Regions from separate parts of the Actinocorallia herbida genome, predicted to be linked through region 2. Evidence: riboswitches for the same ligand, from Rfam matches in the RefSeq annotation. Region 2 holds a riboswitch; each other region holds the start of a gene.
What was found. Region 2 has a riboswitch for S-adenosylmethionine ahead of EDD29_RS42440 (aminotransferase class V-fold PLP-dependent enzyme). Riboswitches for the same ligand answer to the same signal wherever they lie in the genome.

Region 1: linked by a shared signal. The riboswitch ahead of thrC (threonine synthase) and the one ahead of EDD29_RS42440 (aminotransferase class V-fold PLP-dependent enzyme) in region 2 are both predicted to bind S-adenosylmethionine.
Region 3: linked by a shared signal. The riboswitch ahead of EDD29_RS11340 (helix-turn-helix domain-containing protein) and the one ahead of EDD29_RS42440 (aminotransferase class V-fold PLP-dependent enzyme) in region 2 are both predicted to bind S-adenosylmethionine.

What each region holds. Positions count from the first base shown of each region.
Region 1 is NZ_RJKE01000001.1:8,613,599-8,622,894, forward strand. It holds rRNA gene EDD29_RS39030 (16S ribosomal RNA) at 159-1,669, opposite strand; gene EDD29_RS39035 (NADP-dependent oxidoreductase) at 2,355-3,290, opposite strand; gene EDD29_RS39040 (winged helix-turn-helix transcriptional regulator) at 3,395-3,808, shown strand; gene groL (chaperonin GroEL) at 3,954-5,579, opposite strand; gene EDD29_RS39050 (cold-shock protein) at 5,874-6,074, opposite strand; gene EDD29_RS39055 (MoaD/ThiS family protein) at 6,339-6,617, opposite strand; gene thrC (threonine synthase) at 6,626-7,855, opposite strand; SAM riboswitch class I at 7,872-8,010, opposite strand; gene EDD29_RS39065 (alpha,alpha-trehalose-phosphate synthase (UDP-forming)) at 8,195-9,296, shown strand, end outside.
Region 2 is NZ_RJKE01000001.1:9,296,547-9,305,842, reverse strand. It holds gene EDD29_RS42465 (HflX-like GTP-binding protein) at 1-226, shown strand, start outside; gene EDD29_RS42460 (hypothetical protein) at 601-819, opposite strand; gene EDD29_RS42455 (NUDIX hydrolase) at 968-1,354, shown strand; gene EDD29_RS42450 (metallophosphoesterase family protein) at 1,396-2,244, shown strand; gene EDD29_RS42445 (PP2C family protein-serine/threonine phosphatase) at 2,264-3,436, opposite strand; gene EDD29_RS42440 (aminotransferase class V-fold PLP-dependent enzyme) at 3,653-4,846, opposite strand; SAM riboswitch class IV at 4,893-5,005, opposite strand; gene EDD29_RS42435 (PIG-L family deacetylase) at 5,051-5,863, opposite strand; gene EDD29_RS42430 (hypothetical protein) at 5,953-6,336, shown strand; gene EDD29_RS42425 (hypothetical protein) at 6,362-7,087, opposite strand; gene EDD29_RS42420 (PucR family transcriptional regulator) at 7,097-8,332, opposite strand; gene EDD29_RS42415 (lipase family protein) at 8,569-9,296, shown strand, end outside.
Region 3 is NZ_RJKE01000001.1:2,410,329-2,419,624, forward strand. It holds gene EDD29_RS11315 (NtaA/DmoA family FMN-dependent monooxygenase) at 1-1,205, shown strand, start outside; gene EDD29_RS11320 (LLM class flavin-dependent oxidoreductase) at 1,202-2,389, shown strand; gene EDD29_RS11325 (MsnO8 family LLM class oxidoreductase) at 2,439-3,569, shown strand; gene EDD29_RS11330 (glutathione S-transferase C-terminal domain-containing protein) at 3,566-4,426, shown strand; gene EDD29_RS11335 (hypothetical protein) at 4,516-4,863, shown strand; SAM riboswitch class IV at 5,175-5,280, shown strand; gene EDD29_RS11340 (helix-turn-helix domain-containing protein) at 5,291-6,535, shown strand; gene EDD29_RS11345 (type I polyketide synthase) at 6,640-9,296, shown strand, end outside.

The DNA of each region.
Region 1 (9,296 bases), 680 kb from region 2:
CGACCTCGACCCCCAGAGACATCCCGTTCCACTCCCCGAGGGGAAGTACTTGCGATGCGGCGACCGGGGTCGACCGAATAGTCAGTGCTCCACGAACTAACGAGCAGCTCTATCTGCCGGACCTTGTGGCCCGGTCTGTTTGAGCTCGTGCTCCTTAGAAAGGAGGTGATCCAGCCGCACCTTCCGGTACGGCTACCTTGTTACGACTTCGTCCCAATCGCCGGCCCCACCTTCGACCGCTCCCTCCCTTGCGGGTTGGGCCACGGGCTTCGGGTGTTGCTGACTTTCGTGACGTGACGGGCGGTGTGTACAAGGCCCGGGAACGTATTCACCGCAGCGTTGCTGATCTGCGATTACTAGCGACTCCGACTTCATGGGGTCGAGTTGCAGACCCCAATCCGAACTGAGACCGGCTTTAAGGGATTCGCTCCACCTTGCGGTATCGCAGCCCTCTGTACCGGCCATTGTAGCATGTTTGCAGCCCAAGACATAAGGGGCATGATGACTTGACGTCATCCCCACCTTCCTCCGAGTTGACCCCGGCAGTCTCCCATGAGTCCCCACCATTACGTGCTGGCAACATGGAACGAGGGTTGCGCTCGTTGCGGGACTTAACCCAACATCTCACGACACGAGCTGACGACAGCCATGCACCACCTGTCACCGGCCCAAAAGGACCCCGCATCTCTGCGAGTTTTCCGGCGATGTCAAGCCTTGGTAAGGTTCTTCGCGTTGCGTCGAATTAAGCAACATGCTCCGCCGCTTGTGCGGGCCCCCGTCAATTCCTTTGAGTTTTAGCCTTGCGGCCGTACTCCCCAGGCGGGGCGCTTAATGCGTTAGCTGCGGCGCGGAAACCGTGGAAGGTCCCCACACCTAGCGCCCAACGTTTACGGCGTGGACTACCAGGGTATCTAATCCTGTTCGCTCCCCACGCTTTCGCTCCTCAGCGTCAGTACAGGCCCAGAGAACCGCCTTCGCCACCGGTGTTCCTCCCGATATCTGCGCATTTCACCGCTACACCGGGAATTCCGTTCTCCCCTACCTGCCTCTAGCCTGCCCGTATCGGATGCAGACCCACGGTTAAGCCGTGGGCTTTCACACCCGACGCGACAAGCCGCCTACGAGCTCTTTACGCCCAATAATTCCGGACAACGCTTGCGCCCTACGTATTACCGCGGCTGCTGGCACGTAGTTAGCCGGCGCTTCTTCTGCAGGTACCGTCTTGATTCGTCCCTGCTGAAAGCGGTTTACAACCCGAAGGCCGTCATCCCGCACGCGGCGTCGCTGCATCAGGGTTTCCCCCATTGTGCAATATTCCCCACTGCTGCCTCCCGTAGGAGTCTGGGCCGTGTCTCAGTCCCAGTGTGGCCGGTCGCCCTCTCAGGCCGGCTACCCGTCGTCGCCTTGGTGGGCCACTACCCCACCAACAAGCTGATAGGCCGCGAGCCCATCCCCAACCGAAAAACTTTCCACACCAACCGATGCCGATCGGTGTCGTATCCGGTATTAGACCCAGTTTCCCGGGCTTATCCCAGAGTCGGGGGCAGGTTGCTCACGTGTTACTCACCCGTTCGCCGCTCGAGTACCCCGAAGGGCCTTTCCGCTCGACTTGCATGTGTTAAGCACGCCGCCAGCGTTCGTCCTGAGCCAGGATCAAACTCTCCATTAAGGTCTACCGACCCGAAGCAAGCTCCGAGCCAAACCTAAAGGTGTTGAAACTGGCAAGAACAAGGTCTTGGCTGACCTTGTCGATTGCCTCAAAGAAATCCTCAGACGAGGATGACCAGAACCGAAGTCCTGGCCTAATTTGGCACTGACTTTTAGCACGCTGTTGAGTTCTCAAGAAACGGACTCGCACCGTTTTCCACCCTTTCGGGCTTCTTTTGGAGCAACCCTTCTAACTTACCAGGTTTCGGAAGCTTGTCAACTTCTTTTTCCTGTCTCACACTGTGCTCTAGATCCGCTACTTTCGTACCGGGCTCCGGAGCAACCCTCCTAACCTAGCAGATCTGCCCGAAGTGTCAAACTTCGTCCCGATCTGTCGCTTTCGGCCACGGCGAACCGCGCCCTCAAGCGGGTGGATCTCAGAGGATTCCCCGCGATCGGCCGCCCCTCGGTCTCCCTCGTTGCGGCCCGCTCTCAGCGGGGCGAAGCAAACGTTATGCCCCCTCCGCCTGATCGTCAAACCGGCCCGCAGGAAAAGTTCAACGGAAGTCCCCTCACCCGCTCAGCCCCTCCCGTGCTCCCGTGCTCCCGTGCTCCCCGAGAGGATCGGGGCGGACCCCGGCACCGCCCGGCCAGGGCCCGCTCCGTCCTCCCCGCCAGGAGCGGGGCGGGCCGCCCGGGTCGTTCGGTCAGGGCACGAGGACGACCTTGCCGGTGACGTGGCCTGCTGCGACCGTCTCGTAGGCCTTGGCCGCGTCCGCCAGGGGGAAGGCCGCCTCGACGTGGACGCGGAGCGCGCCATCCGACGCGAGCGCCGTCAGGTGGCCCAGGTCATGGGCGGAGGGCCGGACGTCGACGCCGGCCAGGCGGATCCCCCGAGCAGCGGCCTCCTCCTGAGTGAGCCCGAGGAAGGCGGGCAGCGCGCCGACGAGAACGCCGCCCGCGCGCAGGACGCCCGCCGACCGCGGGCCGTTGTCGTGGCCGACAAGGTCGAAGACGACGTCGAGGCCGGCGAGCACCTCGGTGTAGTCCGTCGCCTGGTAGTCGATCACTTCGTCGGCGCCGAGCGCGCGCACGAGGTCGTGCTTGCCTGCGGAGGCCGTCCCGACCACCCAGGCTCCCCTGCTCTTGGCGAGCTGCACCGCGAGGTGGCCGACGCCGCCCGCGGCCCTGTGCACGAGCACCCGCTGACCCGGACGCACCTCGGCGATGCCGATCAGCGCCTGGTAGGCGGTGAGCCCCACGAGCGGCAGCGCCCCCGCCTCCTCCACCGCGAGCCCCTTCGGGATGGGGATGAGCTCGTTCGCCGACGCCAGGACGTACTCGGCGTGGGCCGCGGCCTCCGCCGGGAAGGCCGGCAGGCCGAGGACGCGGTCGCCCGGCCGGAACGCCGAGACGCCCGACCCGACGGCCGCGACGGTCCCGGCCACGTCCCAGCCCGCAGTGAAGGGCGGGTCGCCGAGCAGCGGGTAGTGCCCGGCGCTGACGGCGACGTCCACCGGGTTGACGCCCGCGGCCGCGACCTCGATGAGGACCTGGCCGGGGCCGGGCTCCGGACGGGCGGCCTCGGTGATCCGCAGGACCTCGGCCGGTGTGCCGAACGCGTCCTGGACGAGCTTGCGCATGGGTGCTCCTGTCGTCTTCGGGAGGCTTCCCCCCGGGTGCCTCCATCCTCACCGCGACAGGTATCCCCTTGAAAGAAGGCACCTTTGAGATATATAGGTACCTCATGGATACCAAGCCTGAGCAGGTCCGCTACGACGCGAACGCCTATCTGGCTCAGTGCGCGTCGCGGACAGTCCTCATCGCCCTCGCCGACAAGTGGACGTGCCTGCTCGTCGACGCGCTCAAGGACGGCCCGGTCCGCTTCGGCGAGCTCCGGCGCCGGATCGGCGGCATCACCCAGAAGAGCCTCACCTCGACCCTGCGCACCATGGAACGCGATGGCGTGGTCCTGCGGACCGTCTATCCGACGATCCCCCCGAAAGTCGAATACGAGCTCACTCCGCTCGGCCGGAGCGTCATCACCCTGATGAGCGGAATCAAGTCCTGGGCCGAATTCCATGTCGACGAGATCCTGACCGCCCGAGCCGACTACGACCTGCGGGCCACGCTCGAACCGCAGCCCGTCAGGAGCCCGTGACCGGGCCTTCCCCCATCACGCGACGTTCTTCGAATTCTCCCGGGGGAGAGCCTCCCGCGGCTCTTCCCGAAAAGGGAGACGGCATGCCGAAAGGGCGGCCCCGAGAGGGACCGCCCTTTCTTTGCCTCCGTGGCGCGCGGACTTCTTAGAAGTCCATGCCTCCGCCGTCGGGCATACCGGCCGGGGCCGGGTTCTTCTCGGGCTTCTCGGCGATGACGGCCTCGGTGGTGAGGAACAGGGCCGCGATGGACGCCGCGTTCTGCAGCGCCGAGCGGGTGACCTTCGCCGGGTCGATGATGCCGGAGGCGAACATGTCGACGTACTCGCCGGTGGCGGCGTTCAGGCCCTGGCCCGCGGGCAGGTTGCGGACCTTCTCCACCACGACGCCGCCCTCAAGGCCGGCGTTGACGGCGATCTGCTTGATCGGCTCCTCGAGCGCCTTCTTGACGATCGCGGCACCGGTGGCCTCGTCGCCCGTCAGGTCGAGCTTGTCGAACGCGCTGACCGACGCCTGCAGCAGCGCCACGCCACCGCCGGGGACGATGCCCTCTTCGACGGCCGCCTTCGCGTTGCGAACGGCGTCCTCGATGCGGTGCTTGCGCTCCTTGAGCTCCACCTCGGTGGCGGCGCCGGCCTTGATGACCGCGACACCGCCCGCGAGCTTGGCCAGGCGCTCCTGGAGCTTCTCGCGGTCGTAGTCGGAGTCGGTGTTGTCGATCTCCAGGCGGATCTGGTTGACCCGGCCCTGGATCTCGGTCGCGTCGCCCGCGCCCTCGACGATGGTGGTCTCGTCCTTGGTGATGACGACCTTGCGGGCGCGGCCCAGCTGGTCGAGGGTCACCGAGTCGAGCTTGAGGCCGACCTCTTCGGTGATGACCTGGCCGCCGGTCAGCACGGCGATGTCGCCGAGCATGGCCTTGCGGCGGTCACCGAAGCCCGGCGCCTTGACGGCGACGGACTTGAAGATGCCGCGGATCTTGTTGACGACCAGCGTGGCCAGGGCCTCGCCGTCGACGTCCTCGGCGATGATCAGCAGCGGCTTGCCGGCCTGCATGACCTGCTCGAGCACCGGCAGCAGGTCCTTGTTGGAGGAGGCCTTGCCGCCGACGATGAGGATGTACGGGTCGTCGAGCGACGCCTCCATCCGCTCGGGGTCGGTCACGAAGTAGGGCGAGATGTAGCCCTTGTCGAAGCGCATGCCCTCGGTGAGCTCGAGCTCCAGCCCGAAGGCGTTGCTCTCCTCGACCGTGATGACGCCTTCCTTGCCGACCTTGTCCATCGCCTCGGCGATGAGCGTGCCGATCTCGGTGTCGGCGGCGGAGATGGAGGCGGTGGAGGCGATCTGCTCCTTCGTCTCGATCTCCTTGGACAGCTGGGAGAGCTGCTCGGAGACGGCGGCGACGGCGGCCTCGATGCCCTTCTTCAGGGACATCGGGTTCGCGCCGGCGGCGACGTTGCGCAGACCCTCGCGCACGAGCGCCTGGGCCAGGACGGTGGCGGTGGTGGTGCCGTCACCCGCGACGTCGTCGGTCTTCTTGGCGACCTCCTTGACGAGCTCGGCCCCGATCTTCTCCCACGGGTCTTCGAGCTCGATCTCCTTGGCGATGGAGACACCGTCGTTGGTGATCGTGGGGGCGCCCCACTTCTTCTCCAGCACGACGTTGCGGCCCTTCGGGCCAAGCGTCACCTTGACGGCGTCTGCGAGCTGGTTCATGCCACGCTCGAGACCGCGCCGGGCCTCCTCGTCGAACGCGATCATCTTGGCAGCCATCGGCTCCAGATCCTCCTCAGTAGTGGATGCGGAACATGGCGGATCGGGTGGATGCCCGCGACGGACGACCTCACCCTGCGGACGGCCCCATGCGTGCCACCCGAGAGCCAGACCTCATCGTCCCGACCCTGAAGCTTGTGGTTGTCACTCTCACCCAGAGAGTGCCAGAACACTGTTTAGCACTCTACCCTGGAGAGTGCAAGCCGCATCCACCCTGACCAGCGGTCTAACAGAAAGACCCGCGCGCCCCGGGGAGGGGCGGCGGGTCCGTGCGTGCGGTCCGGATCGGAGGGATCAGAGGGATCGGACGAGGTCGGCCTGCGGCCCCCGGTCGGATTGGGTGATCTCGAACTCGACCCGCTGTCCCTGCTCGAGGGTGCGGTAGCCGTCCATCTGGATGGAGCTGTGGTGGACGAACACGTCACGGCCGCCGTCGACGGCGATGAATCCGTATCCCTTGTCCGCGTTGAACCACTTCACGGTGCCCTGCGCCATGCTTGAACCCTGACTCGAGCCGCGGCCCCCCTGGACCGCGGAACGGCCGGGGAATCCACCTCGGACTCCCCGATCCCCATTCGAGACCCCCCGGATATCCGGGCGTGATGGAGATGGCAACGGAACATACCTGGCTGTATCAGACAGAGGGAATGTCCCGGCCGGGTGTGGCCACCATTATCGAACCGCCCCAGAACATGAAAGGGCTTTCCCATTCTGACGGGAAAGCCCTTTCTGTAAAGTCGCTGTGTCGGGCGCTCGCGGCTAGCAGCCTCCGGCGACGGCCGGGATGATCGACACCTGGACGCCCGCGGGGGTCGCGGTGTCCAGGCCCTGCTCGAACCTGACGTCCTCGTCGCCGACGTAGACGTTGACGAAACGGCGCAGTTTGCCGGTGTCGTCCAGCACACGCGCGGCGATGCCCGTGTAGTTCGCCTCGAGGTCGGCGATGACCTCGCGGAGGGTCTCCCCGGTCGCCTTGACCTCGGCCTCGCCGCCCGTGTAGGTGCGGAGGATCGTGGGAATGCGGACGGAAACACTCATATCTAGATTCAGACCAATCCGGTAGCGCGGAACGCCTCGATCGAGGGCGCGATGTTGGCGGACGGCTTGGCGACCGGGGCCACCGCGTCCAGGGTCTTCAGGCCTTCGCCCGAGTTGATGATGACCGTCTCCAGCGACGGGTCGAGCTGCCCGCTGTCGATGAGCTTCTTCAGCACGCCGACGGTCACGCCGCCCGCGGTCTCGGCGAAGATGCCCTCGGTCCTGGCCAGCAGCCGGATCGCGTCGACGACCTCGGTGTCGGTGACGTCCTCGATCGCGCCACCGGTGCGGCGGACCGCGTCGAGGACGTAGGGGCCGTCGGCCGGGTTGCCGATCGCCAGGGACTTGGCGATGGTGTTCGGCTTGACCGGGCGGATGACGTCCTGGCCCGCCTTGTACGCGGCGGACACCGGGCTGCACCCCTCGGCCTGGGCGCCGTAGACCTTGTAGGGCCGGTCCTCGACGAGGCCGAGCTTGATCAGCTCCTGGAAGGCCTTGTCGATCTTCGTCAGCTGGGAGCCGGACGCGATCGGGACGACGATCTGGTCGGGCAGCCGCCAGCCGAGCTGCTCGGCGATCTCGTAGCCGAGGGTCTTGGAGCCCTCGGCGTAGTACGGCCGGACGTTGACGTTGACGAACGCCCAGTCTTCCTGCTCGCCGGCCAGTTCCGAGGCCAGACGGTTGACGTCGTCGTAGTTGCCGTCCACGGTCACGAACGTGCCGTCGTACACGGCGGTGGTGATGATCTTCTGCTGCTCCAGGTCCGACGGCACGAAGACCGCGCTGCGGATGCCCGCGCGGGCCGCCGCGGCGGCGACGGCGTTGGCCAGGTTGCCGGTGGACGGGCAGGCCAGCACCTTGAAGCCGAGTTCGCGGGCGGCGGCCAGGGCCACGCCGACCACGCGGTCCTTGAAGGAGTGGGTGGGGTTGCCGCTGTCGTCCTTGACCCACAGCGCGCTCAGGCCGAGCGCGGAAGCGAGCTGGTCGGCCTTCACCAGACGGGTGAAGCCGGGCTCGAGGTTGGGGATCTCGGCGACGTTCGGGGGGACCGGCAGCAGGTCCTTGTAACGCCAGATGTTGTGGGGTCCCGCTTCGATGGACTCCCGCGTCACGCCCTTGACGTCGTAGGAGACCTCGAGCGGGCCGAAACACTCGGCACAGGCGTAGTACGGGCCGAGTTCGACGGAGTTGCCGCATTCGCGGCAGGTGAGCGCGGTGGCGTTACCCAGGTTGGGCATGATGTGCGAGGCCTCTCCCTCATCTTTACCTGCGCCGATCTGGTCGCAGGCCGGAGTTGGCACCTGTTCCGGGAGCGCGCGCAAGGTCAGCGCGGATCGCCGGAAGGGTTGCCGGGGCTTCGCAGGGCCGGTCCCTCCACCCCTCTGGATGAGCGCCCGTCAGAAAACGACGGGCGTGTATGAAGTTGTGTCCCGACTTTACCTCAGGTGTCCGATCGGCCGCACGGCCGGGGCGGCCACCTGGTTGGACCGTGCCCGAGTGTGAGTTGCGCCACTGCCGGGCAGGTCAGGGCCGACCTTGACCGGGGCCGCCCCGATGTGCCGTGCGACACTTCGTGCATGCAGGTACTCGTCGCCAGCAACCGCGGTCCCGTCTCCTTCGGCCGCGCCGAGGACGGCACCCTGACCATGCGCCGGGGAGGGGGCGGCCTCGTCTCCGGGCTCGCCTCGGTCGCCGCCGGAACCGATCTCCTCTGGGTGTGCGCGGCGCTCTCGGACGCCGACCGCACGGCGGCCCGGCAGGACCCCGAAGGACGCCTCGACAAGGCGGGCCACGACACGGGGGCGGTGAGGATGCTCGACATCCCCGAGCAGACCTTCCACCGGGCCTACAACTCCATCGCCAACTCCACCCTGTGGTTCGTCCACCACCTTCTCTACGCGACCCCGACCGCCCCGCACTTCGACGCCACCTTCCGGCGCGACTGGCAGGCCTACTCCGCCTACAACGCCGCCTTCGCCGGGGCGCTGGGGCAGGACGCGGAGCCGGGCGCGAAGGTCGTCGTGCAGGACTACCACCTGTCTCTGGTGCCGGGGATGCTCCGCGAGGCCCGGCCCGACCTTCGGATCGCGCACTTCTCGCACACCCCCTGGGCGCCGCCCGCCTACTTCCGGCTGCTGCCGGACGACATCGGCATCGCCATCCTGGAGGGCATGCTCGGCGCCGACCATCTCGGCTTCCTGTGCGAGCGCTGGGCCGAGGCGTTCCTCGCCTGCTGCGACGAGATCCTCGGCGCGCGGATCGACCCCGTCGCCGGCACCGTGACGTACCGGGGGCGGACGACCCGCGTCGGCGTCCACGCCCTGGGCGTGGACGGTCCCGAGCTGCGCGAGCGGGCCGGGCAGGCCGACGTGGCCGAGCGGATCGCGGGCCTGCGCGAACAGGTCGGCGACCGGCAGCTCATCCTGCGGATCGACCGCACCGAGCTGTCGAAGAACATCGTCAGGGGCCTCGCCGCCTACTGGGAGCTGCTCCTCAACCATCCCGAGTGGCGCGGCCGGGTCGTCCACCTGGCGTTCGCCTACCCGTCGCGGACGGATCTGCCGGAGTACCGCGCCTACACCGCGGCGGTCGAGCGGCTGGCCGCCGAGATCAACGACGAGTTCGGCACCGAAGACTGGACCCCGCTGATCCTCCAGGTGAAGGACGACTACGCAAGGT
Region 2 (9,296 bases):
GATGCTGATGACCTCGGGAAAGGTGCGGGAGATAGCCACCTGCCTGGCCCAGACCGACGCCGGCGCCGTGGTCTTCGCCAACGAGCTGACCGGGCGGCAGCGGAGAGCCCTAACGCGGTCACTCGGATGTCCGGTGTTCAGCGGCAGGGATCTTTCGGTGTCGACTACGCCGACGGGGAATCGGACGGGCTCTCGACGGCCTTCGCGGACCGGCCCGAGTGAGTGACGACTCTGCGAGACGGCACCGGCGGGTTCTGGTGGGTCGTCCTCAATGCGGTGACGTGGCGACGGAAGTCCTCGGCATGGATCAGACCGACGACCTTCGGGCGCTCGACCGGGTGGTCGCCTTGGCCTTGCATCGAGGGGCCTATGTGCTCCACGAGGACGCCCGGGAGGTCGGCGGAGAATCCACGGCGCAGCGTTGGAAGAGGCCGCCTCTCTCCGGTTGGTGATCGAGGATTTCGCTGGGCGGACGGACACCGCCGACGAGATGCTCGCAACAGGCTCTGGTGGCGCTCGCGGGTGTTGCGCCTGAGGTGGTCGGGGTGCCGCGCATCGCCGAGGTTCATCTCGGCGATGGGCCGCGTTGGATCCCGAGGGTCAGGGGGTGGGGCGGGCGGGGATGATGCGGCCTCTGGCGCCGTTGGAGCGGAGGTAACGGATGGCCTGGATGAGGCCGAGGACGAAGAAGGCCACGAAGATGAGGAGGCGGGCGAGTGAGTCGTCCAGGCCGAAAGCCAGATCTGCGGCCAGGGCGGCCGCGGTGCCGATGAGTAGCCACCAGAAGGCGGTGATTCCTAGGGCTTTTAGCCACTTCATGGGGGGTTCCGCTCGTTGAGGGGTTGGGTGCTGGGAGCAACGTAGCGTTGGTCCCGGGGTCTGTGGATAACTTTCTGCGGGGTCGTGCGGGCGGGTTACGATCGGGGCCGGGACTGGGAGAGGGGTCGGGGTGGCTGGGGTTTTTCCGGTGTCGGTCAAGGGGGTCGTGGTGGACGGGGAGGGGCGGGTGCTGCTGCTGAAGAACGAGCGGGAGGAGTGGGAGCTGCCAGGGGGGAGGCTGGAGGCCGGGGAGGGGCCCGCGGAGTGCGTGGTGCGGGAGATCGAGGAGGAGAGCGGGTGGCGGGTCGAGGCCGGGGAGCTGCTGGACGCGTGGGTGTACGAGCCGCTGGCGGGACGGTTCGTGTTCATCGTGACGCACGGGTGCGCGTTGCTGGAGGGGAACACGGGGCCTCGGATCAGCCACGAGCACAAGGAGATCGGGCTGTTCCGGGAGGAGGAGGTGGCCGGGCTGGTGATGCCGCAGGGGTACAAGGACTCGGTGGCGCGGTGGTTCGGGCGGTTGGCGGCGAACTGAGCCGGCGGGGGTGCGAACGGGTGGCATGTTTCACGTGAAACATGGGGAGTGGAGGGCATGATGTGGGGGTGGAACCTAGGCTTTTGGCGGTTAGTGATCTGCATGTGTCTTATGCGGATAATCGGGTGGTCACTGAGGGTCTGCGGCCTACGTCGGATGAGGACTGGCTCATCGTGGCGGGGGACGTCGCGGACAAGGTGGCCGATATCGAGTGGGCGTTGCGCACTCTCACGCGGCGGTTCGCGAAGGTCGTCTGGGTCCCCGGGAACCACGAGCTGTGGACGGTCCGGGACGCGGCCGACGGCCTGCGCGGAGTCGCCCGGTACGAGTACCTCGTCGAGATGTGCCGGGGTCTCGGCGTCGTCACGCCGGAGGATCCGTATCCCCTGTGGGAGGGAAGCGGCGGCCCCGCTCTCATCGCGCCGCTCTTCCTGCTCTACGACTACTCGTTCCTTCCGCCGGGGTGCACGACCAAGGAGGAGGGACTCGCATACGCGTACGAGACGGGCATCGTGTGCGTCGACGAGAACCTGCTGCACCCGGATCCGTACCCGAGCCGCGAGGCCTGGTGCGCGGCTCGGGTGGCGCTCACCGAGCGGCGGCTCGCGGCGTGCGACCCGGAAGTGCCGCTGGTCCTGGTGAACCACTGGCCGCTGGTGCGCAACCCCACCGAGGTGCTCTGGTATCCGGAGTTCGCGCAGTGGTGCGGAACGACGGCGACGGCCGACTGGCATCGCAGGTTCAACGTCAAGACGATGATCTACGGTCATCTGCACATCCCGCGCGAGACCCGGTACGACGGCGTCAGGTTCGAGGAGGTGTCGCTGGGCTATCCCCGCGAATGGCAGAAGCGGGCGAAGGCCCCCGAACTGCCCCGCGTGGTGCTGTGATCGGAAGCGCTCAGCACCGTCAGGGGAGGATTTCGGCGATGAGGGCGGTGGCGTTGTCGCGGCCGCCCAGGTTCTCGGCGCGGGCCACGAGTGCGGCGGCGAGGCCGGGGGCCGAGGGGTGGGCGGAGGCGAGTGCGGCGAGGTCGTCGCCGAACCAGGTGTCCGACGGCACGGCGGCGCCGTCGCTGAGCAGGACGAGGAGGTCACCGGGGACGGTCTGCACCGACGTGGTGAAAGGTTCGTCGGCGTAGCCGCCGAGGTGCCTTGTCAGCAGCGATCCGCCCCACTGGGCGGCCGGGTCGGTACGGATCTCCTCGGCGAGGACGGTCTGGTCGGGGGTGAGCCGGAAGGCGATCCGCGCGCCGTCGGGGAGCCTCCGGACCAGCCAGGCGGGACTGTCGCCGACGAGGGCGAGGTCCACTTCTCCCGAGGGGGCCACGGAGGCGCCCAGGAAGGTGGAGGCGCCCTTCGTCAGCGCGTTCACCGCGGTGTCGGCGACCGCGACGCCCGCGGTGAGGCCCTGGTGGTCGTCCCGGCAGAAGTAGGCGCGGACCGCCTCGACCGCGGCCCGGGCCGCCCGCGCGCCCGAACCGTCGCCTTCGCCGGTGACGCCGTCGCAGACGACGAGGAGGACCGCGCCGTGGATGTCGCGGACGACGGCGAAGGCGTCCTCGTTGTCCATCTCGGGGTCGCCCTTGGCCTTGCGCGAGCCGACCGCAGTCTCGGCCGCGGGGCGCACGCGCACCTCGCCGTCTTCGCCTTCGGTCCGGACCGCGGCGAGGACCGCGCGCGGGTCGGCGCCGACGAGCAGGGCGCGGACGATCGCGTCGAGCCCGTGCGGGAACTCCCCGGCGTGCAGGTCGAGCAGGGCGAACACGTCGCCGAGGTCACGGGGCGGCCGGCCCGCCGCGACCCGCACGAGGCCGTGGACGATCGCCCAGACGTCGCGCGCCCGCGCGCCCGGAGTGTCCGGCAGAGGCGGTTCGCCGGAGCCGAGCGGGGGCACTTCGAGCACCTGCCACCCGTAGGTCGCGTGCCAGCGCAGCGCCCCCGGCCACAGGCAGCCGGGCCCCATCCGGGTGAGGCTGTCGGCCAGCAGGTCCCAGAGGCCCGCGAGCTCCTCCATGAGCATCCCGGCGGGCAGCCCTTCCCGGTCTCCGAGTACCGGATAGGGCTCTTCCGCCCATTCCACACTGATCCGCCCCAGCAACTCCCACCCCCATCGGCCCCACCATCGTGACCGTCCGCAGTCCGCCCGACAACCCCGACACGACCTGCTCCCCCAACGAACCGAGACCCGCCGAGCCGACCAGGCGCGGGACGGGCCACGGGGTCGGACGGCGAGGAGCGTGAGGTCGGACGGCGAGAGGGGTGGGGGCGGACGGCGAGGGGGCCAGGCGGGAAGCGGTCAGGCGGGGAGGGTCGAGAGCGCGGTGAGGAGGCGGTCCACGTGCTCGTCGGTGGTGCCCAGGCCGAGGCTGGCGCGGAGGGCGGTGGTCTCGGGGGAGGAGGTGAGGGTGGCGACGAGGGGGTGGGCGCAGAACTTGCCGTCGCGGACGCCGATGCCGTGGACGTCGGAGAGGTATTCGGCGACGGAGCGGGCGCTGTGGCCGTCGACGGTGAAGGAGACGATGCCCACGCGGGGGTGGCCGGGGCCCCAGAGGGAGAGTTCGCGGACGCCGGGCAGAGCGGCGAGGCCGTCGCGGAGCCGGGCGAGCAGGCGCTCCTCCTCGGCGACGATGCCGTGCCAGTCGGTGAGGGCGCGGCAGGCCGCGGCGATGGCGATCGCGCCGAGCACGTTGGGGGTGCCCGCCTCGTGCCGCTGCTCGGGGTCGGCGGCCCAGGCGACGGCGCCTTCGGCGGTGACACTGCGGGTGGCGCCGCCGCCGCGCAGGTACGGGTCGGCGGCGCGCAGCCAGTCGGCGCGGCCCGCGAGGACGCCTGCGCCGAACGGCGCGTACAGCTTGTGGCCGGACAGGGCCACGTAGTCGTACGGGGCGGCGTCGAACGGACGGTGCGGGGCGAGCTGGGCGGCGTCGATCGCGATGCGGGCGCCGCAGCGGTGGGCGACGTCGGCGAGCTCGCGGATCGGCCACAGCTCCCCGGTGACGTTCGACGCGGCGGTGACGACGAGCAGGCGCGGCCCCTCCGGGCAGGCGCGCAGCGCGTTCTCGGCGGCGGTGAGCGCCTCGGCCGGGCTCGCGGGGATCGGCAGCCGGACGGCGCGGCGCCACGGCAGCTGGGTGGCGTGGTGCTCGGAGGTGAACACCACGACCGACGTGCCCTGCGGCACGGCGCGGGCGAGGAGGTTGAACGCGTCGGTGGTGTTGCGGGTGAAGATCACCGACTGCGGCCCACCGAGGAACTCCCGGACGGTCTCGCGGGCGTCCTCGTAGGCGCGGGTCGTCACCTGGGAGGCGTAGCCCGCGCCCCGGTGGACGCTGCTGTAGTAGGGCAGGGCCTGCGCCACGGCGTCGGCCACCGCCTGGAGACAGGGCGCGGAGGCGGCGTAGTCGAAGTTGGCGTAGCCGGTGAACCCGTCGCGGACGGGGACGGGGGCGTCAAGGCCGACGACGGCGGGAAGTGACGTGAGAACGGTCATGGGGGCCTCCCGGGCTCCTCATGGATTCCGGGAACGCCGTCCGGGGAATCCGCGCTTGCCCGGCGCCTTTGCGTCGGGCCTGGTCGTCACCCGGACCACCCCGCCGCGGAGGAGGGTTGGCGGCCAGCAAGCCGGGGCTTGACGCTGGCACTCATGACCTGGCCCGAAATATAGCAGGACGTCCCCGACCTCCCGCAACCCCCCTCAGGTGAGGCCGGCGAAGAGGTCCTCGGTGTCGGCGGTGGTCTCGCCGCGGATGCGGGAGAAGGCCTCGTGGCCGAGGAACATCAGCTGGGCCTCCTTGGGCAGGGTGAACAGGAAGGAGCCGTCGCTCTGGCTGGCGTGCGCCTGGAGGGCCTCGGCCTTGCGCTCGAAGTACTCGGTGACGTCCACCACAGTGGTGACGAGCTCGTCGGGGGTGCCGAACTCCGGCTCGGCGCCCTCTTCCAGCTCGGGCCAGTCCAGGCCCCACTCCTGCTCGCGGGCCATCCGGCCCATCTCGGCCATGGCCGAGCGGGGCATGGCGGTGGCGTACAGCCGCTCGGGGATGCCGCTGCGCTCGGCGGCGGCGACGGCGACGCGGTGTGCCTGGATGTGGTCGGGGTGGCCGTAGTTGCCGTTCGCGTCGTAGGTGACGACGACCTGCGGGCGATAGTGCTCCATGAGGGCGACGAGCTTGTCGGTGGCGGCGTCGAGGTCGGCGGCGGCGAACGAGCCGGGGGCGGTGTTGGCCGCCCAGCCCACCATGCCGGAGTCCGCGTAGCCGAGGAGTTCGACGTGTTCGATGCCGAGGATCTCGGCGGAGCGGGCGAGTTCCTTCAGCCGGGTCTCGCGGACCCCGGCCGGGTCGTGGCCTTCCTCGCCGGGCTTGACCCCGCCCGGTCCGTCGCCTTGCTCCCCGTTCGTGCAGGTGACCAGGACGGTCCGGATACCGAGGGCGGCGGCGCGGGCGAAGACTCCCCCGGTGCCGATCACCTCGTCGTCGGGGTGGGCGTGCACGGCCATCAGCGTCAACATGCGCTCCAGCCTATGTCGCCCCGGTACTCATCCGCAGTTGAGTATCCGCACCCTGGGCGGGCCGGACGGGAGTGGCAAGACTGGGTGACATGCAGCAGATCTCCCGTAATGCCGCCCCCTTTCTCCTGCTCGCCCTCGCCGCCGCCGCCAACTGGGCGGCCTGGCTCGGCTGGGACCAGCGGTACGACACCGCGCCTGACGGCTCGGTGTCCGGCCCGTACCAGGCCTGGCAGGTCGCCGGGCTCGTCGTGGTCCTCGCCGCGCTCCTGATCGGCGGCGCCGTGCGCTTCGGCGCGCTCGCCGCGTTCGGCCCGACCCTGGGCATGTTCGCCGCCGTCGTCTACGACTGGTCCGACGACGACAGCGGCCTGTGGGCCGTCGGCGCGTCCATGGTGGTGCTCGGCATGTTCTTCGCGACCCTGCTCGTCGTCGCGCTCGCCGGGAACGCCCGCAGGATGACGGCCGCGAACTAGGCGGCCGGCCGCCCTAGGCTCGGCCTCACGTGACGTCGAGGGCCTTCCATGCCGTCGAGCGCTTCTGCCACTGGGTTCCACCGGGGAACCGCGCGGACACCGAGCCGTCGGCCGAGGCCTTGAACGTGAACGTGTAGGCGCCCTTGGCGTTGGTCTTGGCCGTCCCCAACCGGACGGCCTTTCCGCCCTTGGGCCGGAACCAGATCTGGACGGTCGCTCCCTTCAACCCGGAGAAGCCGCCCTTGAGGGTGAGTCCCTTGACCGTCCCCTTCGCCTTCGCCTTCGCCCCCTTGACGGCCCGGGCGGGGGACGTCGAAGACAGCTTCGCCGCACGCCTGACGGTGATGGCGCCGGCCTTCCGGTGGATGACGAAGTCGTAGTACGCGTTCCCCGAAGTGCCGTCGGTGGCGCCGACCTCAAGGGTGTACTTGCCTCCCCAGTCGGCCTTGTCGAGGACGGCGGTGCCCTTGTAGATGCCGTCTCCGGCGGTCCCCGAGGCACGCTTCAGATCACTGACGAGAGCGAAGCCCTTGCCATTGGGGAGCCGGAGCGTCGCGTCGACGTCGGTGATCCGCGTCCCGGTGACGCGGACCCGGATCGGCACCTTCGCCTTGCCGTCCGCGGTGATGACGGGACTGCCGGTGGCCTTCGCGGAGCGGACCTTGAGGGGTCCGGCGGCGTGGGCGGGGGTGACGATGGCGACGGCCGGGAGAAGGACCGTCAGGACGAGGGGGGCGACGACGGTGCGCATGCGCGGAGTCTAGGACTTATCCCCTTGGAACTCATCAATCCAGACATGCAACAGCAGCATCATCTCCAGCCGGGTCCGCGGGTCCTCCAGGTCGGCGCCGAACAGCTCCTGGAGCCGCGCCAGCCGGTACCTGACGGTCTGCGGATGGACTTTCAGCACGGCCGCCGCCTCCGTGGCGTTGAAGCCGTTCTTCATGCACTCCAGCAGCGTCTCCGCGAGTCTCGGCGCCTGCCTCGACCCGGCCCGGCTCAGCGGCGCGAGGCGGCGTGCGGCGATGCGGGAGACGAGGCCGCCGCCTTCGCGCAGCAGCAGCCGGGGCAGGTGGTCCTCGGCCTTCGCGACGAACCCGGCGCGGCGCGTCGGCTGTCCGGAAACGGTCCCGGCGAGCACGAGGTCGAGGGTGCGGCGCGCCCACAGGAGCGAGGTCGCGGCCTCGGCGACCGGGACCGCCGGGCCCATCGCGCCGGTCCAGCCCGCGAGGGTCGCGGCGAGGTCGGCGGCCCGGCCGGGGCCGTCCGGGTCGGGCACGACGAGCAGCGGCCTGCCCTCGTCGTGGCCGCTCAACAGCTGCGGCGGGAGCCCGGACGGGCCCTCGGCGACCTGTTTGCGCGGCACGAGCAGCACGACCGACAGCAGCTGCGGCAGCGGCCATCCGGTCCGCACCGCCTGCTCCTCGACGGCCTCCGCGGGCGCGGGCGGGTCGGCGAGCAGCAGCCCGATCAGCCGGGCCCGCCGCCGTTCCCGCTCGCCCGCGGCCTTCTCGGTGGCCTTGGCGTACCCGTGCGCGGCGGCCGAGGCGAGCGCGTCGAGATAGGCGAAATTCGCCTCGGCGAGCCGCGCGATGAGCGCCCGCGATTTCCCGTGCCGCTCGGCCTCCTCCGCGAGGAGCCGCCAGGCGACGCGTGAGGAGACCCGCAGCGCGTTCTGGAGGTGTTCCAGACCGCGGTCTTCGAGCGCCTCGCCGTAACCGATGTCGAAATAGGTCTGGTGCACCTCGCGCCAGGACGCGGAAGGATCTTCGATCAGATCGAGGAAATGGTGGACGGCCCGGGTCGACGCCTGTTCGACGACCTTTCCATAGACGTCGTCGTCCCGCCGTCCGTACTCCGGCACCTGCCGCCGGACCGCCGCGGACATGCGCTGGACCAGGTGCGGGACATGCGGGCGCAGCCACCGCGCCTCGCTCGCCGGGACGGCCCGCCAGGGCTCGTCCAGCAGTTCCTCGCACTCGTCAGCACCGCCCACCCTCAGGACGCTAATTCGTCGGCCGGGCGAGGTTAACTCAGTGCCGCAACGCCTTCCGAAGCGCACTCCTCACCATCGGACAAGACACCGGAGAACTGCGCGTTGAGCTGCGCCGACGCCGTCCCGTCCGTCCACGGCGCACAATCGCGCCCCGCGCATTCATCATTCGGCCGTGTAGGAGGCCACGGGGTCCAGGCCGATATTCGAGACGCGGTTCCCCCACCCCTGGAGACTCCATGAGACTCAGATCCCTGTGCGCCGCGGCCCTCGTGGCCGCGGCCTCGACCCTGACGGCGACCGGCCCCGCGGCCGCCGCGCCTTTGCTCTGCCTGGCCTCGGAGAAGCAGATCTTCGCGGCCGCGGGAACGATCACCGCGCCCGTCGGCGAGCTGCTCGCCTGCCGCCGCGTCACCCTCTCCGAGGTGCCCGGCAACATCTCCATGACCGCCTACCAGGTCCGCTACGTGTCCACGGACCTGCGCGGCGCGAAGGTCCCGGTGACGGGGACGGTCGCGGTCCCGTCGGCGTCCTGGACGAAGGGCGGGTCGCGGCCCACCGTCGCGTTCAACCCCGGCACCCTCGGCTCCGGCCCTCAGTGCGCCTTCTCCAAGCAGCTCGCGGGCGACTACCAGGACATGTACGAGGGCGAGCAGGTCGCGTCGTTCCTCAAGGCCGGGTTCGCGGTGGCCGCGACCGACGGCGTCGGGTACATCGACGGCGCCGTGCACACCTACATGATCGGCCAGAACGCCGGGCATGCCCTGCTCGACCTGGTCCGGGCGTCCCGCCGGATCCCGTTCGGCTCGCTGCGGGCCGACGGGCCGGTGGGCGTCGCCGGATACTCCGAGGGCGGCGCGGCGTCCCTGTGGGCGGCGCAGGTCGCCGCCTCCTACGCGCCGGAGCTGAAGGTCGTGGGGGCCGCCGCGGGCGGTGTGCCCGGCGACCTGAAGATGACCGCGGCGAA
Region 3 (9,296 bases), 6.9 Mb from region 2:
TCGCCGAGGGGTTGCGGCTGCGGGAGATGAAGGGGCGGATCCACGACCTCGACGTGATGGGCAGGCCCGAATCCTTGACCGTCCTCGCGGCCCTCGCGGGGGTGACGACGCACCTGGGCCTGGCCGCGACCGTCAACTCGACCTTCAACGAGCCGTACGAGCTGGCCCGCCGCCTCGCCACGCTGGACCATCTGAGCGACGGCCGGGCCGCCTGGAACGTCGTGACGAGCTGGGACGCCTTCACCGGCGAGAATTTCCGCCGCGGCGGCTACCTCGCGGAGGCCGACCGTTACAACCGGGCCCGGGAGATGCTCCAGACAGCGCGCGAGCTGTGGGACTCCTGGGACGACGGCGCGATCCTCGCCGACCGGGAATCCGGGCGGTTCGTCGCCGCAGACCAGGGGGCCTTCCGGCATGCCGGGCCGCAGTTCGACATCTCCGGCGTGTTCGGCACCCCGCGCCCGCCGCAGGGGCATCCCGTCATCATCCAGGCGGGCGACTCCGAGGAGGGCCGCGAGTTCGCCGCCTCCGACGCGGACGTCATCTTCAGCCGGCACAGCGTCCTGGAGGAGGCCCGCGCCTTCTTCAAGGACGTGAAGTCCCGCCTCGCCAAGTACGGTCGCCGCCCGGACGACCTCAAGATCCTCCCCGCGGTGACCGCGGTCGTCGCCGACACCGACGCCGAGGCCGTCGAGGAGGCCGCGCGCATCCGCCGCGCCCAGGTGAGCGCGCCGACCGCGCTCGCGTTCGTCGAGGGCGTCTGGGGCCGCGACCTGTCCGGATACGACGCCGACGGGCCGCTGCCGGACCTCGACCCCGATCCGGGCGAGGGCGTCTCGCGGGGCCGGGCGCAGTTCCGCGGCGACCGGGCCGCCGTCGCGCGACGCTGGCGGGAGCTGTCGGAGGCGCGCGGCGGGCTCACGATCCGCGAGCTCGTCATCGAGGCGACCGGCCGCCAGACGTTCGTCGGCGCGCCGGGGACCGTCGCCGAGCAGATGGACGACTACGTCCAGACCCGCGGATCCGACGGGTTCATCCTCGTCCCGCACCTCACCCCGACCGGGCTCGACGCCTTCGTCGACCGCGTCGTCCCGCTGCTCCAGGAGCGCGGCTCGCTGCGCGCCGACTACACCGGCGCCACCCTGCGCGACCACCTCGGCCTGTCCGGCCCGCGAAGGCCGTCCGTGAGAGAGAAGGACGCATGACGCACCTGCACCTCGCGGTGGCGCTCGACGGGGCGGGCTGGCACCCGGGCGCCTGGCGGGACCCCCTCGCCCGGCCCGCCGAGCTGTTCGGCGCGCGGTACTGGGCGGACCTCGCGGCAGAGGCCGAACGCGGGTTCCTCGACTTCCTCACCTTCGAGGACGCCCTCGCCGTCCAGTCGTCCCGGTGGGAGGGCCCCGACGGGCGCACCGACCAGGTGCGGGGGCGGCTCGACGCGGTGCTCGTCGCGGCCAGGCTCGCCGCCGTGACGTCGGCGATCGGCCTGGTCCCGACCACGAGCACGACGCACACCGAGCCGTTCCACGTGGCGATCGGCATCGCCTCCCTCGACCACGCGACGTCCGGGAGGGCGGGCTGGCGGCCGCAGGTGTCCGGGAAGGCGGCGGACGCCTTGCACTTCGGGCGCCGGACACTGCCGGTGTTCGCACCCGAGGAGTACGGGACCGGGGCCGTCGCGGAGGTCGTCGCCGGACTGTTCGGGGAGGCGGCCGACGCGGTCGAGGCGGTCCGGCGGTTGTGGGACAGCTGGGAGGACGACGCGATCATCCGGGACACGGACACCGGAAGGTATGTGGACCGCGCCAAACTCCACTACATCGACTTCGAGGGGCGGCATTTCAGCGTCCGGGGGCCGTCGATCACGCCCCGCCCGCCGCAAGGGCAGCCGCTCATCACCGCGCTCGCCCACGACGTCGTCCCTTACGAGTTCGCCGCGCGCTCGGCGGACGTGGTCTACGTGACCCCGCACTCCGTGGCGGACGCGCACACGATCGTCGGCGCGGTCCGGGAGGCCGAGCGCACCGTCGGACGGACGGGCGCGCCCCTCAGGGTCTTCGCCGACCTCGTCGTCTTCCTCGGCCCGGCCGCCGCCGACCGCAAGGACGCGCTCGACGAACTGGACGGCGCTCCCTACACGTCCGACGCCCTGGTCTTCACGGGCACCGCGGACGACCTCGCCGACCTGCTGTCGTCCTGGCAGGAGACCGGGATCGAGGGCTTCCGCCTCCGCCCCGGCGCCCTTCCCCGCGACCTCCACCACATCACTCGCGACCTCGTCCCCGCCCTCCAGGCTCGCGGCGCCTTCCGCGGCGCGTACGCCGAGGACGTCCTCCGTACCCGCCTCGGCCTCGCCCGCCCCGCCAACCGCTACGCCCCGGCCCCGTGAGGGGCGCTGTGACCACTGTTCTTGTGAGACTTGCCTTCGGGAGGCGGCTTTGAGCGTTCCCCTGTCGATCCTGGACCTCGCGCCCGTCCTGGCCGGGGGGAGCGTGCGCGACGCACTGCGCGACACCCTCGACCTGGCGCGCCACGCGGAGGAGTTCGGGTACCACCGGTACTGGCTCGCCGAGCACCACCTCGCGCCGGGCGTCGCGTCGTCGGCGCCACAGGTGCTCATCGGAGCGGTCGCCGCGGCGACCAGCCGGATCCGGGTCGGGTCCGGCGCGGTGCAGGTCGGGCACTGGACGCCGCTGGCGGTCGCCGAGCAGTTCGGCACACTCGACGCGCTGTACCCGGGCCGGATCGACCTCGGGCTCGGCCGCTCCGGGCAGGCCCGCGCCGAACTCGCCGCCCGCCGCGCCGCGCCGCCGCCGCGCCCGGAGGCCAGGACCGTCGACGGGCTGCTGATCCCCCGTCCGTTCGACTTCGGCGTCCTCGGCACCTCCGCGGCGTTCAAGACGTTCTCCCAGCTCCAGCAGCCGGGCGCGCGGACCCCCGACTTCGCCGAGACGGTCGACGCGATCACCGCGCTCCTCGCCGGAACCCACCACATCGAGGACGGGATCCCGGTCCGCGCGTTCCCCGGCGAGGGCGCGGAGCTCGACCTGTGGATCCTCGGCAGCAGCGGCGGCGAGAGCGCGCGGGTCGCGGGAGAGCGGGGGCTGCCGTTCGCCGCGAACTACCATGTCGCGCCCTCCAACGTGCTGGAGGCGGTCGAGGCGTACCGGGCGGCGTTCAAACCGTCGGACGCGCTCGGCGAACCGTACGTGGTGGTCTCGGCCGACGTCGTGGTCGCCGAGGACGACGCGACCGCGCGCCGCCTCGCCGCGCCCTACGCGCTGTGGGTGCGGAGCATCCGCCGGACCGGCGCCGCGATCCCCTTCCCGACCGAGGCCGACGCCGCCGCGCACGAGTGGACCGACGCCGACCTCGACCTCGTCGCCGACCGGACCGCCACCCGGTTCACGGGCGCGCCGGAGACGGTCGTCGAACGGCTGCGGACGCTCCAGCGCGTCACCGGCGCCGATGAACTCCTCGTCACCACCATCGTTCACGACCACGCCGCCCGCGTCCGCTCCTTCGAGCTGCTCGCGCGCGCCTGGCACGGCACCGGAGGAACCCCATGACCTATGCCCCGCCCGTCGACGTCGCCGCGCACGGCCCCTACGGCCCCGAGAGGGTCGAGTACTCGGCGGCGGCCGGACGTCCCGTCTACCCCTTCCAGGGCCGCCTCGGCACGCCCGCCCACCCGGCGGCCGCCGGGCGCTACCACCTGTACGTCGCCTGGGTGTGCCCGTACGCGCAGCGCGTCGCGATCGTGCGTGAGCTGCTCGGTCTCCAGGACGTCGTCGGGCTGTCTTACGTGGACGACGAGAGGGACGCGCTGGGCTGGGCGTTCCGGGAACGGCGCGGGGACGACCCCGTCAACGGGTTCCGGTACCTGAGCGAAGCCTACGAGGCCACCGAACCGGGTTACCCCGGGCACCTCTCCGTGCCCGTCCTCTGGGACACCCGTTCGCGCCGCATCGTGAGCAACCACTACCCGGACATCACCTTGGACCTCGCCACGCAGTTCACCCCTTGGGCGGACCCTTCCGTGCAGCTGTACCCCGCGCACCTGCGCGCGCGCATCGACGTCCTCAACGACGAGATCTTCACCGACGTGAACGACGGGGTGCAGAAGGCCCGTGCGGCGGACCCCGAGACGGCCTCCGCCGCACGGGCTCGCTTGTCCGCGGCGTTCTCCCGCTACGACGAGGTCCTCGCACGCTCCCCGTACCTGCTCGGCGACTCCCTCACCGAAGCCGACGTGCGGCTCTGGGTGACGCTCGTCCGCTACGACTCCGTCTCCAACGCGCACGGTGAGATCTCGCCGGATTCCCTCGCGGCCTACCCCTCCCTGGCCTCCTACACGGCCCGTCTCCTAGCGCTCCCCGCCTTCGCGGCGACGACGGACCCGTCCCTCATGCCCCTCGCCGGCTGACCCCGTTCCCGCAGGTCACCCGCATTGACTCCACTCGGTGGCGGCACGTAGCGTCTTATGTGCTCTACGTAGCCACCGGAAGGGACTCGATGCGCATCCGACCCGTCCTGACCACGGCCGCCGCCCTCGCGGCCCTCACCACCGCCCCCGCCTCCGCCACCCCGCAGCCCCCCGCCCCGTCCGTGGTCGTCGCCATCACCTTCTGCCAGGAACCCGACTACAAGACCTGCGACCGCTACGGCGTCGACACCGGCACCGCCTACCAGGTCCCCGCCCCCTACACCAGCAAGCTCGCCTCCGCCCGCACCGAACCCGCCGGCACCACCTGCACCCTCTACAAGTACGAGAACGCCATGGGCCGCCTCGCCGAGATCACCCCCTCGGGCACCTCGACCCTGGAGGTCAAGCCCACCTCCTTCCGCTGCACCGCCCCCTGACCCCCGCCGCCGAGGGTTCTCACGAACCCTCGCGCGGCGAACAGGTTTCCGCGCACCGCTCTCTCCGGCAGCGCCTCGCCCACTCGGCCGCCCGCGCCCGGGCGGCCTCTCGGCGGACGGCGCCGGATCCGCTCGGGACCGGCCGGCACGCGGCACCGCCAACACCCGCTTGAGGAGCGCAGGGCCGCCTCGGGCGGGTGTTCGCGTACACCTCGAGACGCCGGAAGGGCGATCGGGGTCCGGCCTGGGTCGGTGGATCGTGACCAAATTCATGTATTTCCTACTTAATTAGTCTGTATTATGTGGGTGTCGGCAAGGAGTGCCAGCGTCAAGCCCCGGCTCGCTGGCCGGCAACCCTCACTGATGCGGGGTGCCCCGGGTGAAGGCCAGGTGGCGTTCGCGTCACAAGCAACGGTGAGGACGAATCGTGGGCGTGGTGAGTGCGGTCGTGGAGACGGCCGTGGACAAGGTCGGCGAAGAGACGGTGCGGGACCTCGTCTGGGCGGGGCGGCCGGACGAGGCGGAGAAGGCGCTGGCGCGCCTGGCGGACGGCGGCCGTGACCCGGACGGCAGAGTCAGGGACTGGGCGTCGGTATGGTACCCGGAGAGGATCGGGCCGCCGGTGGCACGGTCCGAACCGGGCCGGGCGACCGGATTCGATGTGCTGCGCGACCTGCTGGCGACCCGTGCGGCGGGCCCGGCGGTGCGCGAGGCCGAGGCGGTGCTCGGCAGCTGCCCGATGAGCACCGACGCGTTGACGTCCTTGGGCGGGGCGCTCGCCGCGCTGGTCTACGCCGACCGGGCGGACCTCGCGGCGCGCTGGTGCCGTCCGCTGCTGGAGCAGACCACCGCGCACTGCGACCCGGTGTGGCTCGGGCTGTTCGCGGCGATCCGCGGCGAGACCGCGCTCCGGCTGGGCGACGCCGCCGAGGCGGCGGCGTGCGTCCGGACCGCGCTGCTGCACATTCCGTGGGGCGACTGGGGCGTCGCGATCGGCATCCCGTTCGCCACGATGATCGCCGCCAAGACGACCCTGGGCATGACGGAGGACGTCATCAGATATCTCGCGGTGCCCGTTCCCGAGGCGATGTGGGAAACACCCGCGGGGCTGCATTATCTCGCGGCGCGCGGCCAATTCCACGCGGCGTCGGGAAATGCGGCGGACGCGCGCGCCGACCATCTGGAATGCGGCCGGAGAATGCGGCGGTGGGGCATCGACCTGCCGGGTCTCGCGGCCTGGCGGATCGGCGCGGGGCACGCCGCGCTCGCGCTCGGCGAGCGTGCCGAGGCGGCGTCCCTCGCCCGGGAGCAGCTCGCGCTCGTCGGCGCCGCGCCCACCCGGACGCGCGGCGCCGCACTGCGCCTGCTCGCCCTCGCGGGCGCCCCTGAGCAGCGGCAGATCCTGCTGGAGCAGGCGCACGACGTGCTCCACGAGGCGGGTGACCTACGGGAGGCGGAACGTGCCAAGGCCGATCTGCGACCCGCCGAGCCGGCCAGGACGGTGCTCAGCGAGGCCGAGGCCAAGGTCGCCGAACTCGCCGCCCGCGGGCTGTCGAACCGGCAGATCTCGACCCGGCTGTACATCACGGTGAGCACCGTGGAACAGCATCTGACCCGCATTTACCGCAAGCTCGGCGTGCGCCGCAGGAGCCAACTCGCCGCATTCCTGTGACCCCTTGGCGATAGGGGGCGCTAGGGGTTCGCGGATCTGGTGGCGGTATCCCCCGGTGGACAGAATCGATCAAGTAAGAGATCGGTCTTCCCCGGGGGGACAGCATGGCAGCAGCCTTTCCCATAGCCGTCGTCGGACTTTCGTGCCGACTGCCCGGGGCACCCGATCCGGCCGCCTTCTGGCGGCTGCTCGCGGCGGGCACCGACGCGGTGTCGGCGCGGTCGGGCGTCCCCGGCGGATACCTGGAGGGCACCGACCTGTTCGACCCCGCCTTCTTCGGGATCTCCCCGCGCGAGGCGGTCGCCGCGGACCCGCAGCAGCGGCTCCTCCTCGAGCTCGCTTGGGAGGCGCTCGAGGAGGCCCGCGTCCCGCCCGGCACGCTCGCCGGGCGGGCCGTCGGCGTCTTCGCCGCCGCGACGCACGGCGACTACGCCGCGGTGGTCCAGCGCGCCGGCGAAGCCGCCGTCACCCGGCACACCCTTCCCGGGCTGAACCGGGCGCTGCTGGCCAACCGGATCTCGCACGCCCTCGGGCTGCGCGGGCCGAGCCTGACCGTCGACGCCGCGCAGGCGTCCGGGCTCGTCGCGGTGCAGCTGGCGGTGGAGAGCCTGCGCCGGGGAGAGACGGAGGTCGCGCTGGCGGGCGGTGTCAACCTGATCCTCGCGCCCGACTCCGACCTCTCCTCCGCCCGGTTCGGCGGACTGTCGCCCGACGGCAGGTGCAAGGTGTTCGACGCGCGCGCCAACGGCTACGTGCGCGGCGAGGGCGGCGGGGTCGTGGTGCTGAAGCGCCTCGCCGACGCGGTGGCCGACGGCGATCGCGTCCACGCGGTGATCCTCGGCGCGGCGGCGGGCAACGACGGCGCGACCGACGGGCTGACCGTGCCGAGCGCCGCCGCCCAGGAGGACGTGGTGCGCCGCGCCCTCGCCGACGCGGGCCTGTCCCGGGACGACGTCCAGTATGTGGAGCTGCACGGGACCGGGACCCCGGTCGGCGACCCGATCGAGGCCGCCGCGCTCGGCGCGGCCCTGGGCGCCGGACGGAAGGCGCCGCTGCGGGTCGGGTCGGTGAAGACGAACATCGGCCACCTGGAGGGCGCCGCGGGCATCGCCGGACTGCTCAAGGTGGTGCTCGGCCTTAGGCACGGGACGATTCCGGCCACCCTTCACCATGTCTCGCCGAACCCCGCGATTCCACTCGACGCGCTGGGGCTCGAGGTGCAGACCGAGACCGGCCCCTGGCCGGAGACCGCCGACGCCGACGCCGACGCGGCGCACCGGGTCGCCGGGGTCAGCTCGTTCGGCATGGGCGGGACCAACTGCCATCTGGTGCTGGCCGGGCCGCCCGTGTCCGCCGCCTCCTCGGCGGACACGGGCGCCCCGGTCGTCTCGTGGCTGGTGACGGGCAAGGACGCGGCGGGCCTCGCCGCGCACGCCGCCCGGCTGGCCGGCGCGGTCGGGGAGCTGCCCGCCGCGACCGTCGGCAGGTCGCTCGCCGAGACCCGGGCGCACCTTCCGCACCGGGCCGTCATCGCGGGCGACCGGGCCGAGCTGCGCGCCGGGCTGCGCGCGCTCGCCGAGGGCGGCCAGGCCGCCCAGGTCGTGCGCGGCACCGCCCGTGACCGGGGCAGGACCGTCTTCGTCTTCCCCGGGCAGGGTGCGCAGTGGACCGGCATGGGCCTCGCGCTCGCCGAGGAGTCGCCCGCCTTCGCGGACGCGCTCGACGCGGCGGGCGCGGCGCTCGCCCCGCACACCGACTGGGACCTGCGCGCGGCGCTCGCCGACCCGGCCGCGCTGGAGCGGGTCGACGTGGTGCAGCCCGCGCTGTTCGCGGTGATGGTCGCGCTCGCCGCGCTGTGGCGGGCGCACGGGATCGAGCCGGACGCGGTCGTCGGGCACTCGCAGGGCGAGATCGCCGCCGCGCACGTCGCGGGCGCGCTGTCCCTGGCGGACGCGGCCAAGGTCGTGGCGCTGCGCAGCCGGGCCCTCGCGGAGATCTCCGGGACGGGCGGGATGGCCGCCGTCGAACTCCCCGCGGACCGCCTGGCACCGCTCCTCGGCGACGCCCTGGACGTCGCCGTCGTGAACGGCCCTACCGCCACGGTGGTCGCCGGAGAAGTGACCGCCCTGGAGCGCCTCCTGGAGGGCCTGCGCGCGGACGGCGTCAGAGTGCGGCGCCTGCCTGTGGACTACGCCTCCCACTCGGCCCTCGTCGAGCCGGTGCGCGACCGTCTCATCACCGAGCTCTCGGGGATCGAGGCGCACCCGTCCGAGGCGCTGTTCTATTCGACGCTGACGGGCGGGCTCTTCGACACCGCAGGGCTGGACGCCGCCTACTGGTACCGGAACCTCCGCGAGACCGTCGTGTTCGAGCGTACGGTGAGGGCCGCGGTGTCGGACGGGCACGGCCTGTTCGTCGAGGCGAGCCCGCACCCTCTGCTGACCGCGGCGACCGGGGACATCCTCGGGCCGACGGGCGGCCTGGCGTTCGGCACCCTGCACCGCGACCGTCCGGGGCTGCGGCAGTTCCTGCTCTCGCTGGGCAGGGCGCAGACTTCGGGCGCGCCCGTGCACTGGCCACAGGAGTGGGGCGGCGACCTCGCCGACCTGCCTACGTACCCCTTCCAGCGAAAGTCCTATTGGGTCGCCGGTGCGCCGCTGCCCGGGGAGTCCGCCGGGCTTCCGGTGGCGACGCCCGTCGAGGAGCCCGTGACGGAGTCCGCGATCGCGGAGGGCGTCGCGGAACTCGCCTTCGATGACGC